Regions from separate parts of the Bradyrhizobium sp. ISRA442 genome, predicted to be linked through region 1. Evidence: predicted binding sites of a transcription regulator. Region 1 holds the regulator's gene; each other region holds the start of a gene.
The links. Region 1 encodes PhoB, which activates phosphate uptake and scavenging genes when phosphate is short. Its sites were predicted from a motif close to TGTCATNNANCTGTCAT; they were not measured.
Positions count from the first base shown of each region.

Region 2: a site for PhoB is predicted at 2,735-2,751, ahead of MTR72_RS12440 (DUF2794 domain-containing protein). Genes of this name have one in related genera too.
Region 3: a site for PhoB is predicted at 2,394-2,410, ahead of MTR72_RS10260 (DUF47 domain-containing protein). Genes of this name have one in related genera too.

Region 1 covers NZ_JALGCN010000030.1:45,343-49,998, reverse strand. Annotated here, with positions in the region: gene pstA (phosphate ABC transporter permease PstA) at 1-711, shown strand, start outside; gene pstB (phosphate ABC transporter ATP-binding protein PstB) at 708-1,526, shown strand; gene phoU (phosphate signaling complex protein PhoU) at 1,538-2,254, shown strand; gene phoB (phosphate regulon transcriptional regulator PhoB) at 2,269-2,976, shown strand; gene MTR72_RS36345 (GcrA family cell cycle regulator) at 3,203-3,715, opposite strand; gene MTR72_RS36340 (aspartate aminotransferase family protein) at 4,170-4,656, shown strand, end outside.
Region 2 covers NZ_JALGCN010000005.1:47,783-52,438, reverse strand. Annotated here, with positions in the region: gene acnA (aconitate hydratase AcnA) at 1-1,247, shown strand, start outside; gene MTR72_RS12445 (DUF1223 domain-containing protein) at 1,468-2,244, shown strand; gene MTR72_RS12440 (DUF2794 domain-containing protein) at 2,814-3,185, shown strand; gene MTR72_RS12435 (GNAT family N-acetyltransferase) at 3,257-3,787, opposite strand; gene MTR72_RS12430 (Bax inhibitor-1/YccA family protein) at 4,046-4,656, opposite strand, start outside.
Region 3 covers NZ_JALGCN010000004.1:150,474-155,129, reverse strand. Annotated here, with positions in the region: gene MTR72_RS10275 (peptide chain release factor 3) at 1-224, opposite strand, end outside; gene sugE (quaternary ammonium compound efflux SMR transporter SugE) at 382-696, shown strand; gene MTR72_RS10265 (inorganic phosphate transporter) at 689-1,693, opposite strand; gene MTR72_RS10260 (DUF47 domain-containing protein) at 1,708-2,352, opposite strand; gene MTR72_RS10255 (branched-chain amino acid ABC transporter permease) at 2,508-3,476, opposite strand; gene MTR72_RS10250 (branched-chain amino acid ABC transporter permease) at 3,478-4,341, opposite strand; gene MTR72_RS10245 (ABC transporter substrate-binding protein) at 4,414-4,656, opposite strand, start outside.

The DNA.
Region 1 (4,656 bases):
AACCTCCAGATCTTCACCGAAAGCACGCCGCCGCCCGGCTCGAACGAAGGCGGCCTGCTCAATGCCATCGTCGGCTCGCTGATCATGACCGTGCTCGGCGTCGGCATCGGTGCGCCGCTCGGCCTGTTCGCCGGCACCTATCTCGCCGAGTACGGCCGCAATGACAAGCTGACCTCGGTCATCCGTTTCATCAACGACATCCTGCTCAGCGCACCCTCGATCATCATCGGCCTGTTCATCTACGGCGCGGTGGTGGTGCCGATGCGCGGCTTCTCGGCGATCGCCGGCAGCCTCGCGCTCGCCGTGATCGTGATCCCGGTGGTGCTACGCACGACCGAGGACATGCTGCTCCTGGTGCCGAACGCGCTGCGTGAGGCGGCCTCGGCACTGGGCCTGCCGCGTTCATTGGTGATCAAGCGGATCGCCTATCGCGCGGCGCGCTCCGGCCTCATCACCGGCGTGCTGCTCGCGACCGCCCGCGTCGCCGGCGAGACTGCGCCGCTGCTGTTCACTGCGCTGTCGAACCAGTTCTTCAGCCTGAGCCTGAACAAGACGATAGCGAACCTGCCGGTCACCATCAACAACTTCGTGCAGAGCCCGTACGCCTACTGGAAGCAACTCGCCTGGAGCGGCGCGCTGCTGATCACGCTCACCGTGCTTGCCCTGAACATTGGCGCGCGCATCCTTGGCGCCGAGAGGACCGCAAAATGACCGACCTGTCCGTATCCGTGAGTTCCAACGGTCACCTGGCGTCGCAACCGCTGCCGGAGGCCCCGGCCAAGGTGACGGTTCGCAACCTCAACTTCTATTACGGCGAACACCACGCGCTGAAGAACATCAACCTGACGCTCGGCACCAACCGCGTCACGGCGTTCATCGGTCCGTCGGGCTGCGGCAAGTCGACCCTGCTGCGCATCTTCAATCGGATGTATGATCTCTATCCGGGCCAGCGTGTGACCGGTCAGCTCATGCTCGACCAGACCAACATTCTCGACCCCAAGCTCGATCTCAACCTGCTGCGGGCCCGCGTCGGCATGGTGTTCCAGAAGCCGACGCCGTTCCCGATGACGATCTACGAGAACATCGCCTTCGGCATCCGCCTCTATGAGAAGATCTCGAAGTCGGAGATGGACGACCGCGTCGAGAAGGCGCTGCGCGGCGGCGCGCTCTGGAACGAGGTCAAGGACAAGCTCAACGCCTCGGGCCTCTCGCTCTCCGGCGGCCAGCAGCAGCGCCTCTGCATCGCGCGCACCGTCGCGGTGCGCCCCGAAGTGATCCTGTTCGACGAGCCCTGCTCGGCGCTCGACCCGATCTCGACCGCCAAGGTCGAGGAGCTGATCCAGGAGCTGTCCGAGAACTACACGATCGCGATCGTCACCCATAACATGCAGCAAGCGGCGCGCGTTTCCGACAAGACCGCCTTCATGTATCTCGGCGAGCTGATCGAGTTCGACGACACCAGCAAGATCTTCACGTCGCCGAGCGATCGGCGTACGCAGGATTACATCACCGGCCGGTTCGGCTGAGGAGACAGGATATGGGTTCCGAACACACCGCAAAGGCCTTCGACACCGACCTTCAGGAGCTCACTCGACTGGTCGCAGAGATGGGCGGGATTGCCGAGCGCATGATCGTCGATTCCGTCGATGCGCTGATCCGCCGCGACGTCGCGCTCGGCCAGCGCGTCGTCGCCACCGACGTCGAGCTCGACGCGCTGCAGAAGCGTATCGAGGAGCGTGCCGTGCTCACCATCGCCCGCCGTCAGCCGATGGCGATCGACCTGCGCGAGATCGTTGGTGCGATGCGCGTGGCGACCGACCTCGAGCGCATCGGCGACCTTGCCAAGAACATGGGCAAGCGCGTCGCCGCGCTGGAGACGGACTTCCATCCGCTAAAGCTGTTCCGCGGCCTGGAACACATGACCGACCTGGTGCAGCAGCAGGTCAAGTCGGTGCTTGACGCCTATGCCGCGCATGACCTGCCGGCGGCGATGGCGGTGTGGAAGGGCGACGAGGAAGTCGACGCCATCTGCACCTCGCTGTTCCGCGAGCTCCTCACTTATATGATGGAGGATCCGCGCAACATCTCGTTCTGCATCCATCTGATGTTCTGCGCCAAGAACATCGAGCGGATCGGCGACCATGCCACCAACATCGCCGAGACCGTGTTTTACATGATCGAAGGTCAGGCCATCGCCGACAAGCGGCCGAAGGGCGACATGACGACCTTCGCCACGACGGTCCCGAATACGTAAGGAGCGACGACCCCATGGGCGCACGCATTATGGTGGTTGAGGACGAGGAGGCTCTGACCGAGCTCCTCCGCTACAACCTCGAAGGCGACGGCTATGACGTCGAGACGGTGATGCGCGGCGACGACGCCGATACCCGTCTCAAGGAACATATCCCCGACCTGATCGTGCTCGACTGGATGCTGCCGGGCCTGTCCGGCATCGAGCTGTGCCGGCGCTTGCGCACCAGGCCCGACACCAAGCAGCTTCCGATCATCATGCTCACCGCGCGCGGCGAGGAGAGTGAGCGGGTGCGGGGTCTTGCGACCGGTGCCGACGACTATATCGTCAAGCCGTTCTCGGTGCCCGAGCTCTTGGCGCGCGTAAAGGGCCTGCTCCGGCGCGCAAGCCCCGAGCGGCTCGCCACCGTGCTCGCCTATGGCGACATCGAGCTCGATCGTGAAAAGCGCCGCGTGGCGCGCTCGGGCCGGCCGATCGATCTCGGTCCGACCGAATATCGCCTGTTGGAGTTTTTCCTCGAGCATCCGGGTCGCGTGTTCTCGCGCGAGCAGCTTCTCGACAGCGTCTGGGGCCGCGACATCTACATCGACGAACGCACCGTCGACGTGCACATCGGCCGCCTGCGCAAGCTGCTCAATCTCGGCCGCGAGCAGGATCCGATCCGCACCGTGCGCGGCGCCGGCTATGCGCTGGATGACCGTTTCGCGAAGGCGGAGCAGACGTAAAGTCTGGGGCGGGATGGCTGGTTGTTGCCACACTTTCAGTCGTCGTCCCGGCGAAGGCCGAGACGCATAACCCCAGGGCGCAGTTGTCGCGCGACGATGATAACTCCGAGTCCCCGTAACCACATCGGCCGGTGGTTATGGATCCCGGCGTTCGCCGGGACGACACCGAGCTAGTTGAAGTGCCGTCGTGTAACGACGGCACCTAGTTCACCGACTAAACGCTAACTCAGCGCGTGCCCGGCTTCGCCGGAGCGCGGCGGCGATCCGCCGCCGGCTGATAGGCGACGCGCGAGTGCTGGGCGCAATAGGGCAGGCCGGTGAGCGCCTTGCCGCCGCAGAAGAAGAAATCCGGGCTCGAGGGATCGCCGACCGGCCAATGGCAGGTCGCCTCGTTCAGCTCGAGCAGCGACAGCCGCTGGCTCATCGGCACGACGTTGTCATAGGTGACCGGATCGGGCTCAACCTCGACCTCGAAGACCTGCGCCAGCGCGGTGTTGCCGCGCGAGATCGGACGAGCCACCCGCATCATGTGCTGCGCGGGGCGCGCCTTACGCGGCCGCGGCGCCGCCGACGAGGGGCTCTTGGCGCGGCCGGACAGGCCGAGCCTGTGCACCTTGCCGATCACGGCATTGCGGGTCACATTGCCGAGCTCGGCTGCGATCTGGCTGGCCGAAAGTCCAGCCTCCCAGAGCTTTTTCAACTGCTCGACGCGATCGTCGGACCATGTCAAAACCGTCATTGCACCCTTTCCCTCGCCGCGCGCCAGCCACCCTGGCCCTCGCGGCGAATGCCTAAGCCTCGAAAAACCCGTGCCGCCAGAATCCTTTAAGGCTCGCCGGGCGCGACTAGAGCGCCCGAACGTTTACGCCGGTACATGAGAACTTAGAGGATCAGAACCGCTGCACGAGATGTCGTATCTGACAGCCCAAACGCTACAATATGGCGTGACTCACGCGCAAGAGTCCGCCGACTCGCTTCCACATGTTCCGTAACGAAAACCCCGCAAAGTAGGCACCGCAAGACTACGGATTCTGCGTTTCCCGAGGCTTGCCGGCGGCATTGACAGGCGTTCTACCAAGCATAAGATAGTTCTACGTGCCGCCCTGAAAAGGCGGCACGTTTCGTTTTCCGGGACGGTCAATGGTGCGCTGCGCAATGCGCGTTGAGGCCGTCCTCAACACCAAGTGACAGTCATGACCAAGAGCGCCGCGCCGCATCTGCTTCCTGTTTTCGCCAGAGCCGACATCGGTTTCGAGCGTGGCGAAGGCTGCTGGCTGATCGCCACGAATGGCGAGCGCTATCTCGACTTCACCTCCGGCGTCGCGGTCAACGCGCTCGGCCATGCCCATCCCGCACTGGTCAAGGCGTTGCAGGAGCAGGCGACGAAGCTCTGGCACATGTCGAACCTGTTCCAGAGCCCGGATGGCGAGCGTCTTGCGGCGCGCCTCTGTAACGAGAGCTTTGCGGACTTCGTGTTCTTCTGCAATTCCGGCGCGGAAGCGCTGGAATGCGTCATCAAGGTCGTGCGCCGCTATCACGCGTCGAAAGGTCATCCCGAGCGCTATCGCATGATCACCTTCGAGGGTGCCTTCCACGGCCGCACGCTCGCGACGCTGGCTGCAACCGGCTCGGCCAAATATCTCGAAGGTTTCGGGCCGCCGATGGAAGGCTTCGACCAGG
Region 2 (4,656 bases), on a different contig from region 1:
GGCTGCAGGCCGATCTCGACAAGGTCGGCTTCAACCTGGTCGGCTTCGGCTGCACCACCTGCATCGGCAATTCCGGTCCGCTGCCGGAAGAGATCTCGAAGTCGATCAACGACAACGGTATCGTTGCGGCCGCCGTGCTCTCGGGCAACCGCAACTTCGAAGGCCGCGTCTCGCCGGACGTGCAGGCGAACTATCTCGCCTCGCCCCCGCTCGTCGTCGCCCATGCGCTCGCGGGCAGCGTGACCAAGAACCTCGCCACCGAGCCGCTCGGCGAGGGCAAGGACGGCAAGCCGGTCTACCTCAAGGACATCTGGCCGACGACGAAGGAGATCAACGCCTTCATGAAGAAGTTCGTGACCGCGTCGATCTTCAAGAAGAAATATGCGGACGTGTTCAAAGGCGACACCAACTGGCGCAAGATCAAGACGGTCGAGAGCGAGACCTATCGCTGGAATATGAGTTCGACCTACGTGCAAAACCCGCCCTACTTCGAAGGCATGAAGAAGGAGCCGGATCCGGTCACCGATATCGTCGAGGCGCGCATCCTCGCGATGTTCGGCGACAAGATCACCACCGACCACATCTCGCCGGCCGGCTCGATCAAGCTCACCTCGCCCGCTGGCAAGTATCTCAGCGAGCACCAGGTGCGTCCGGCCGACTTCAACCAGTACGGCACGCGCCGCGGCAACCATGAAGTGATGATGCGCGGCACCTTCGCCAACATCCGCATCAAGAACTTCATGCTCAAGGGCGCCGACGGCAACATTCCGGAAGGCGGTCTCACCAAGCACTGGCCCGACGGCGAGCAGATGTCGATCTACGACGCCGCGATGAAGTACCAGCAGGAGAGCGTTCCGCTGGTCGTGTTCGCCGGTGCCGAATACGGCAACGGCTCCTCGCGCGACTGGGCCGCGAAGGGCACGCGCCTGCTCGGCGTGCGCGCCGTGATCTGCCAGAGCTTCGAGCGCATCCACCGCTCCAACCTGGTGGGCATGGGCGTGCTGCCGCTGACCTTCGAGGAAGGTACCTCCTGGCAGTCACTCGGTCTGAAGGGCGACGAGAAGGTCACGCTGCGCGGCCTCGTCGGCGACCTCAAGCCGCGCCAGAAGCTGACCGCGGAAATCGTCTCCGGCGACGGCTCGCTCCAGCGCGTCTCGCTGCTCTGTCGGATCGATACGCTGGACGAGCTGGACTACTATCGCAACGGCGGCATCCTGCACTATGTGCTGCGCAAACTCGCGGCGTAAACGCGGATTTGTGAACGGTGGCTCACTGCGAAGTGAGTAGAAGGTTAAACGAAGGCGGCCTATCAAAAGGCCGCCTTCGCGCGTTGCGGCACGCTTCAGATGGGCCCGCCCGGCGGAAATTTCCGCCTTGGTCGGATGAATGTGCCGCGCCCCGTAAGACTACGGTGACCATCAAGCGATATGATCTTTCCCCCACGAGCTAGGATGTGCGACGTTCGACATGACTGACATGATGGCGAGTAATCTGATTTCGCGCTGGTCCGGTGCATTCTGGTCGGGAGCGCTCAGCGTCTGTGCCATCATCGCCATCGTTCGTCCCGCCCACGCCGATCCCCGCGCCGTGGTCGAGCTCTTCACCTCGCAGGGCTGCTCCTCCTGTCCACCCGCCGACAAGATCATTGGCGAGCTGTCCAAGGATCCCTCGATCATCGCGCTCAGCATGCCGATCGACTATTGGGATTATCTCGGCTGGAAGGACACGCTGGCGGACTCGCGCTTCTCTGCGCGGCAACGCGCTTATTCGCGCATGCGCGGCGACCGCGAGGTCTATACGCCGCAAGTCGTGGTCAATGGCTCAACGCATGTCATCGGCAGCGATCGCGCCGGCATCGAAAGCGCGATCGGCAACACCATCAAGAATGAATCGGTGATGAGCGTGCCGGTGACGATGTCGCTCGCCGGCAAGCAGATCAGCGTGTCGGTGGCCGCGAGCCGGGAGCCGGCGGTCTCGCACGGCGAGGTCTGGATCTGCTCGATCGCGAAATCGGTGCCGATCTCGATCGGCCGCGGCGAAAACCGGGGACAGCAGATCACCTATCACAACGTCGTACGCAACGTGCTCAAGGTCGGCGATTGGAACGGCCGTCCGGAAAGCTGGACGGTGCCACTGGAGAATCTAACGCGCGAGGGCGTCGACGGCGCGGTGGTGTACGTCCAGGACGGCAGCCGCGAGAAGCCCGGCCCGATGCTGGGCGCGGCGTACACGTCGCTGCACTGAAGCTGCGCTCGAATTCCCCTCGCACCAGATCGATCTAACCGCTCATGGTGAGGAGCGCGCTCTGGCGCGTCTCGAACCATGCAGGCCCGGCTGCTGCATCTCGTCGAGACGCCTGCTACGCAGGCTCCTCAGGATGAGGTCAGAGTACGAAGGATGAGGGGAGAAGCATCAGGTCGGAAGATACACCCGACCTAAACAAAAAAGGACCAACTCGCGTTGGCCCTCCTTGTCGCGCGTACAGACCCGATCCTGACGACCCCGGGGGGCTGGGGGCTGAGGAATCCGGAACCGAAAGGACCGGGCCAACGCACATCAACCTTTTCGCAGTGCAGGGCGGCAGTCGCTAGGCGGAAAAGAGGCGAGACTATGATTTCCTGCTAACGATCCCGTGACGGTTTGCCGCTGAAAAGTTCCACCGCTGCGTGTGCTGATTCGCTCACGATCTGACGGGTTTGGCCGTCTGCCCCTTGCGGTGAGGGGCGGTTGGCGCAATCATGCAATTGTCATGATCCGCGGGGTCCTGCGATGGTTTCGCGGAGGCGGGCATGCTGTGCGACAGGAGGCGCTCCATGAGTCTGATGTCGGAGGATGTCGATCCGAGCGAGCAGCGCGCAGTGGCGCGTGTCGCCGCTGCGAACTCCCAGGGGAGCCGGGTGACGTTCAACCGGCTTGAACTGCATCGCATCCTCAATCTCTACGGCCGCATGGTCGCCGACGGCGAGTGGCGCGACTATGCCATCGACTTTCTCAAAGACCGCGCTGTGTTCTCGGTCTACCGCCGCGCCTCCGAAGTGCCGATCTATCGCATCGAGAAAGATCCGCGGCTAGCGCGCAAGCAGGGCATGTACAGCGTGATCTCGGCGACAGGCCTGATCCTGCGCCGTGGCCACGAACTCGAGCGCGTGCTGCTGGTGATCGATCGCAAGCTGGCGGTGGTCTGACAATCTCGCCTCGTCATGCCGGGCTCGCGACTTCGTCGGGCCCCGGAATGACGCGGCGTTGGATGTTCGTCTTACTTCCCCGGGACCGTGCTTGCGCCCTCGCCGAGGTCGCGCTGCATCATCACGGTGTCCAGCCAGCGGCCGAATTTCAGCCCGACGTTCGGATGCGTGCCGATCATCTTGAAGCCGCATCTGGTGTGGACGCCGATCGAGCCGGCATTGGCGGAATCGCCGATGACGGCGATCATCTGGCGGAAGCCACGCGCCTCGCATTCGGTGATCAGCCGCTCCAGCAGCAGCAGGCCGATGCCGCGGCGGTGGAAGGACGGATCGAGATAGATCGAGTTCTCGACCGTGAAGCGGTAAGCCGGCCGCGGCCGGTAGGCGCCGGCATAGGCATAGCCCGCCACGCGCCCGTCGAGCATGGCGACGAAGTACGGATAGCCCCCGTCGGTCAGCGCGCGATAGCGCCGCGTCATCTCGGCAAGGTCGGGCGGTTCCAGCTCGAACGTCGCGGTGCCCTCGCGGACGGCCTGCTGGTAGATGGCGGTGATGGCGGGAAGGTCGGCCTCGGTCGTAGGCCTGATCTCAGGTGCGGACATGCGGAGAGATTAGAGCCACCCTGCAGCCGCTGGAAGGGGGCAGCGGCCTCTCCCGGCGTCATTGCGAGCGCAGCGGAGCAATCCAGAAATGCATCCGCGGCATGACTCCGGATTGCGTCGTCGCGGAGCCTGTCATCCGGCCCGCCGAAGGCGGGACTGGGTGGCTCCTCACAATGACGGCGCTTGTGGGGAGAGCCGGGCCAAACAAAAACCCCGGCCTTGCGGCCGGGGTTGGTGTCGTTCGCTCGGGCCTGTCGCTCAGTCGCGCTGGCCGAGGAGCTGCAGCAGCAGCGTGAACAGGTTGATGAAGTTCAAGTATAGCGACAGCGCACCGGTGATCGCCGCACGCTCTGCGATGTCACCGCCGGCCGACGCATAGCCGTAGATGTAGTCGTTCTTCAGCCGCTGCGTATCCCAGGCGGTCAGGCCCGCGAACACCAGCACGCCCACCACGGATACGATGAACTGCAGCGCCGAGCTGGCGAGGAACAGGTTCACCAGGCTCGCGATGATGATGCCGATCAGGCCCATGAACAGGAACGAGCCCATTCCGCTCATGTCACGCTTGGTGGTGTAGCCATAGAGGCTCAGCGCGCCGAAGGTGGCCGCGGTGATGAAGAACACCCGCACGATCGAGGTGTGCGTGAACACCAGGAAGATCGAGGACAGCGAGATGCCCATCAGCGCCGAGAACACCCAGAACAGGATCTGGGCGGTCGATGGAGCAAGACGGTTGATGCCGGCCGAAATCACGAACACCATGGCAAGGGGCGCCAGCATGAACAGCCATTTCAGCGGGCTCACGAACATCGCATAGCCGAACGGCGTCAGGAACAGCTTACCGACACGGACGGCTTCCGGGGTCGGAA
Region 3 (4,656 bases), on a different contig from region 1:
TCGCGCTCGATCTTCATCCAGTCCGAACGCGTGTTGCGGCGCTCGCCCTTGGCCTTGACCTGGCCGGCGAGATTGATGGCGCCACCGAAGAGCAGGAGCTTTTCGGTCAGCGTGGTCTTGCCCGCGTCCGGGTGGGAGATGATCGCAAAGGTGCGCCGCCGCGCCACTTCAGCGGCAAGCGGGGAACGGGCCGGCGATTCGGCTGTAATGGCGATGTCGGACATGGCGGGAGCGTTTGGCAGGGAAAATGGGCCTGATCAAGCTTCATTTGGTGATTGCGGAGCCCTCTCGCCAGCCCCATATCGGCCTTGGGAAGGACGACCTTCCCCTCTTCAGCAACGTCAGCCGCGGGGACGACCCTGCCTTGAATGGAGGGTCGTGATGGCCTGGACCATATTGTTCGTCGCGGGTTTGCTGGAGGTCGCCTGGGCGATCGGACTGAAATACACCGAGGGTTTCACCAAGCTCGTTCCGTCGGTCCTCACGCTCGCCGCGATGGCGGGAAGCATCATCTTGCTCGGGCTCGCGCTCAAATCGCTTCCGATTGGAACCGCCTATGCGGTCTGGACCGGCATCGGCGCGGTCGGCACCGCGGCGCTGGGGATCATCCTGTTCGGCGAACCGGCCGCCGCATTTCGCGTCGCCAGCATCGGGCTGATCGTCGCCGGCATCGTGGGGCTGAAGCTCGTTACTTGAAGATCTGGACCGCCCACCAGCTCAGCGCCGCCACGATCGCTGACGCTGGGATCGTGATCACCCAGGCGTAGACGATCGAGCTTGCGACGTTCCAGCGCACCGCCGAGACACGGCGCGCGGCGCCGACGCCGACGATCGCGCCGGTGATGGTGTGGGTGGTCGAAACGGGAACGCCGAGGAACGTCGCCATGAACAACGTCGCGGCACCGCCGGTCTCGGCGCAAAAACCCTGCATCGGCGTCAGCTTCGTGATGCGCAGGCCCATGGTGCGGACGATGCGCCAGCCGCCCATCAGCGTGCCCAGCGCCATCGCCGCCTGACACGACAGCACCACCCAGAACGGCACGGAGAATTCGCTGCCCAGATGCCCCTGCGAATAGAGCAGCACGGCGATGATGCCCATGGTCTTCTGGGCATCATTGCCGCCATGGCCGAGCGAATAGAGCGAGGCCGAGGCGAATTGCAGGATGCGGAAGGCGCGGTCGACCGCGAACGGCGTCGAGCGCACCGAGGCCCACGACACGATCGCAACCAGCATCATCGCGAGCAGGAAGCCGACCAAGGGCGACAGCACGATTGCCAGCACGGTCTTGGACAATCCGCTCCACACCGCCGCCGAGATTCCTGCCTTGGCCATGCCGCCGCCGACGAGACCGCCGATTAGCGCATGCGACGACGAGGACGGGATTCCGAGCGCCCAGGTGACGAGGTTCCAGACGATGGCGCCGACGAGGGCGGCGAAGATCACCTGGGCATCGACGATCGAGGGTTCGATGATGCCGGTGCCAATCGTCTGAGCCACGTGTAGGCCGAACACCATGAAAGCCACGAAATTGAAGAAGGCGGCCCAGAACACGGCGAATTGCGGCCGCAACACGCGGGTCGAGACGATGGTCGCGATCGAATTGGCGGCGTCGTGCAGACCGTTCAGAAAGTCGAACAGCAGCGCGACGGCGATCAGTGCGACCAGGACGGGAAGACCCAACGCGACATCCACGGCGCGGCCCTGCCCTAGACCTGCTCGATGACGATACTGTTGATCTCGTTCGCCACGTCATCGAAGCGGTCGGCGACCTTTTCGAGGTGGTCGTAGATCTCCGCGCCGACGATGAAGTCCATCGCGTTGCCGTCCCGGTGCTTGAGGAACAATTCCTTCAGCCCGATGTCGTGGAGATCGTCGACCCGACCCTCCAGCTTGGTCAGCTCTTCGGTGATGGCGGTCAGCATGGCGACGTTCGGGCCGATCGACTGCAGCAGCGGCAGCGCGCGGCCGACCAGATTGGCGCATTCGATCAGAAGCGCACCGATCTCGCGCATAGGCGGCTCGAAAGCGCGGACCTCGAACAGCATCACGGCCTTGGCCGTCTGCTGCATCTGGTCGATGGCGTCGTCCATGGACGTGATGAGGTTCTTGATGTCACCGCGGTCGAACGGCGTGATGAAGGTGCGGCGCACCGCCGTCAGCACCTCACGGGTGACGTTGTCGGCATCGTTCTCAAACTGACTGACGCGCTGGCAATAGACCGGGGTCTCCTCGCCGCCGTTCAGCATCCCCTGAAGCGCGACGGCGCCCTGGATCACGGTCTGGGCATGACGGTCAAACAGGTCGAAGAACCGTTCTTCCTTGGGGAGGAAATTGCGAAACCATCGCATCATGGGAATTGCTGCCGCTTGGAAAATGGCCGGCCCGAATGGGCCGTCATGAAACTGTCATAGACCATTTTCGATCCGCGCGCGTGCCATCGCACGCCCGCGGAGGGGCATCATCCACCGCTTTCGCAAGACCTACAAATCGCAGTTGTATCAATAACTTAGAGCGATCTGCGGAGATAATGGGCGATTTCACCGATGGCGCCGCGACGGAAGGTGAGCACGCAGATTACGAAGATCGCGCCCTGGATCACCGTCACCCACTGGCCAAAGCTCGCCAGATATTGCTGCATGGCGATGATCACGAAGGCGCCGACCACCGGGCCAAAGATCGTTCCGAGGCCGCCGACCAGCGTCATCAGCACGACTTCGCCGGACATCGACCAGTGCACGTCGGTGAGCGAGGCATTCTGCGCCACGAACACTTTCAGCGATCCGGCAAAGCCGGCCAGCGTACCCGACAGCACGAAGGCCAGGAATTTGTACTGGTCGGTGCGATAGCCCAGCGAAATCGCGCGTTGCTCGTTCTCGCGGATCGACTTCAGCACCTCGCCGAATGGCGAATTGATGATGCGAAATATCAGCAGGAAGCCGGCGAGGAAGCCAATCAGCACGACATAGTAGAGCACGGTCGGCTTGGACAGATCGAAGAGGCCGAACATGTGGCCTTGCGGAATGCCCTGAATACCGTCCTCACCATGGGTAAACGGTGCCTGGAGGTAGATGAAGTACAGGAGCTGCGACAGCGCCAGCGTGATCATCGAGAAATAGATGCCCTGGCGGCGGATCGAGACGTAGCCAGTCACGATCGAAAGCAGGAAGGCCGCGGCGACGCCGACGAGGATACCGAGCTCTGGCGGCAGCCCCCACACCTTCAGTGCATGCGCGCTGCAATAGCCGGCGGTACCGAGGAACATCGCGTGGCCGAACGACAAGAGGCCACCATAGCCGATCAGCAGGTTGAAGGCACAGGCGAGCAGCGCAAAGCACAGCGCCTGCATCACGAAGAACGGATAGATACCGCTGAACGGCACGGCGGCCAGCAGCAGCGCCATCACCACGAACACGATCATCTCGTCGCGCATCGCGTGCGGGGTCGTCGGCAGCGTATCGTCTGTCAAGGCTGTCATATCAGGCCGCCCTTCCCGTCAGTCCCGTCGGCTTCACCAGCAGCACCAGCACCATCAGCACGAAGACGACGGTGTTGGAGGCCTCGGGGTAAAAATACTTGGTCAGGCCCTCGATCACGCCGAGCGCAAAACCGGTGATGATCGATCCCATGATCGATCCCATGCCGCCGATCACGACCACCGCGAACACGACGATGATGAGGTCGGCGCCCATCAGCGGCCGCACCTGGTTGATCGGCGCGGACAAGACGCCGGCCAGCGCAGCAAGGCCGACGCCCAGGCCATAAGTGAGCGTGATCATACGCGGCACGTTGATGCCGAAGGCGCGCACCAGCGTCGGATTCTCGGTTGCGGCACGCAGGTAAGCGCCAAGCCGCGTCTTCTCGATCAGGAACCAGGTGGCCAGGCACACGACCAGAGAGAAGATAACGACCCAGCCGCGATAGACGGGCAGGAACATGAAGCCGAGATTCATGCCGCCCTTGAGCTGGTCCGGAATCGCGTAGGGCAGACCAGACGAACCAAAGTAGTTCTGGAACACGCCCTGCACGATTAGCGCGATGCCGAAGGTCAGAAGCAATCCGTAGAGATGGTCGAGACCCGTCAGCCATTGCAGCATGGTCCGTTCCAGGATCATGCCGAAGATGCCGACGATGATCGGCGCGATGAGCAGCGCCCACCAATAGTTGATGCCACCAAGGTCCAACAGGAAATAGGCGACGAACGCGCCCATCATATAGAGCGCGCCATGAGCGAAATTGATGATGTTGAGCATGCCGAAGATCACGGCAAGCCCGAGACTGAGCAGCGCGTAGAACGAGCCGTTGATCAGTCCCACCAGTAGCTGTGCATAGAGAGCCTGCATCGATCCCGCACCCAGTCCCTTCGGCGTTCCCTGGAGTTGCCCGCAGGCCGATAAGGCCTGCGGGCTGTTAGCTTACTTCTTCAACAGCGCGCACTTGCTTTCCGACAGCGGCGTGAAGGCCTGGTCGCCCGGCACAGTGCCGACCAGCTTGTAGAAGTCCCACGGCCCCTTGGACTCGGAGGGCTTCTTCACCTCGAACAGGTAGGCATTGTGGATGGTGCGGCCGTTGGGCTGTATCTCGCCCTTGCCGAACAGCTCGTCTTGCGTCGGCATCGACTTCATCTTCTCGACAACCTTCGCCCCGTCATGCGGGTT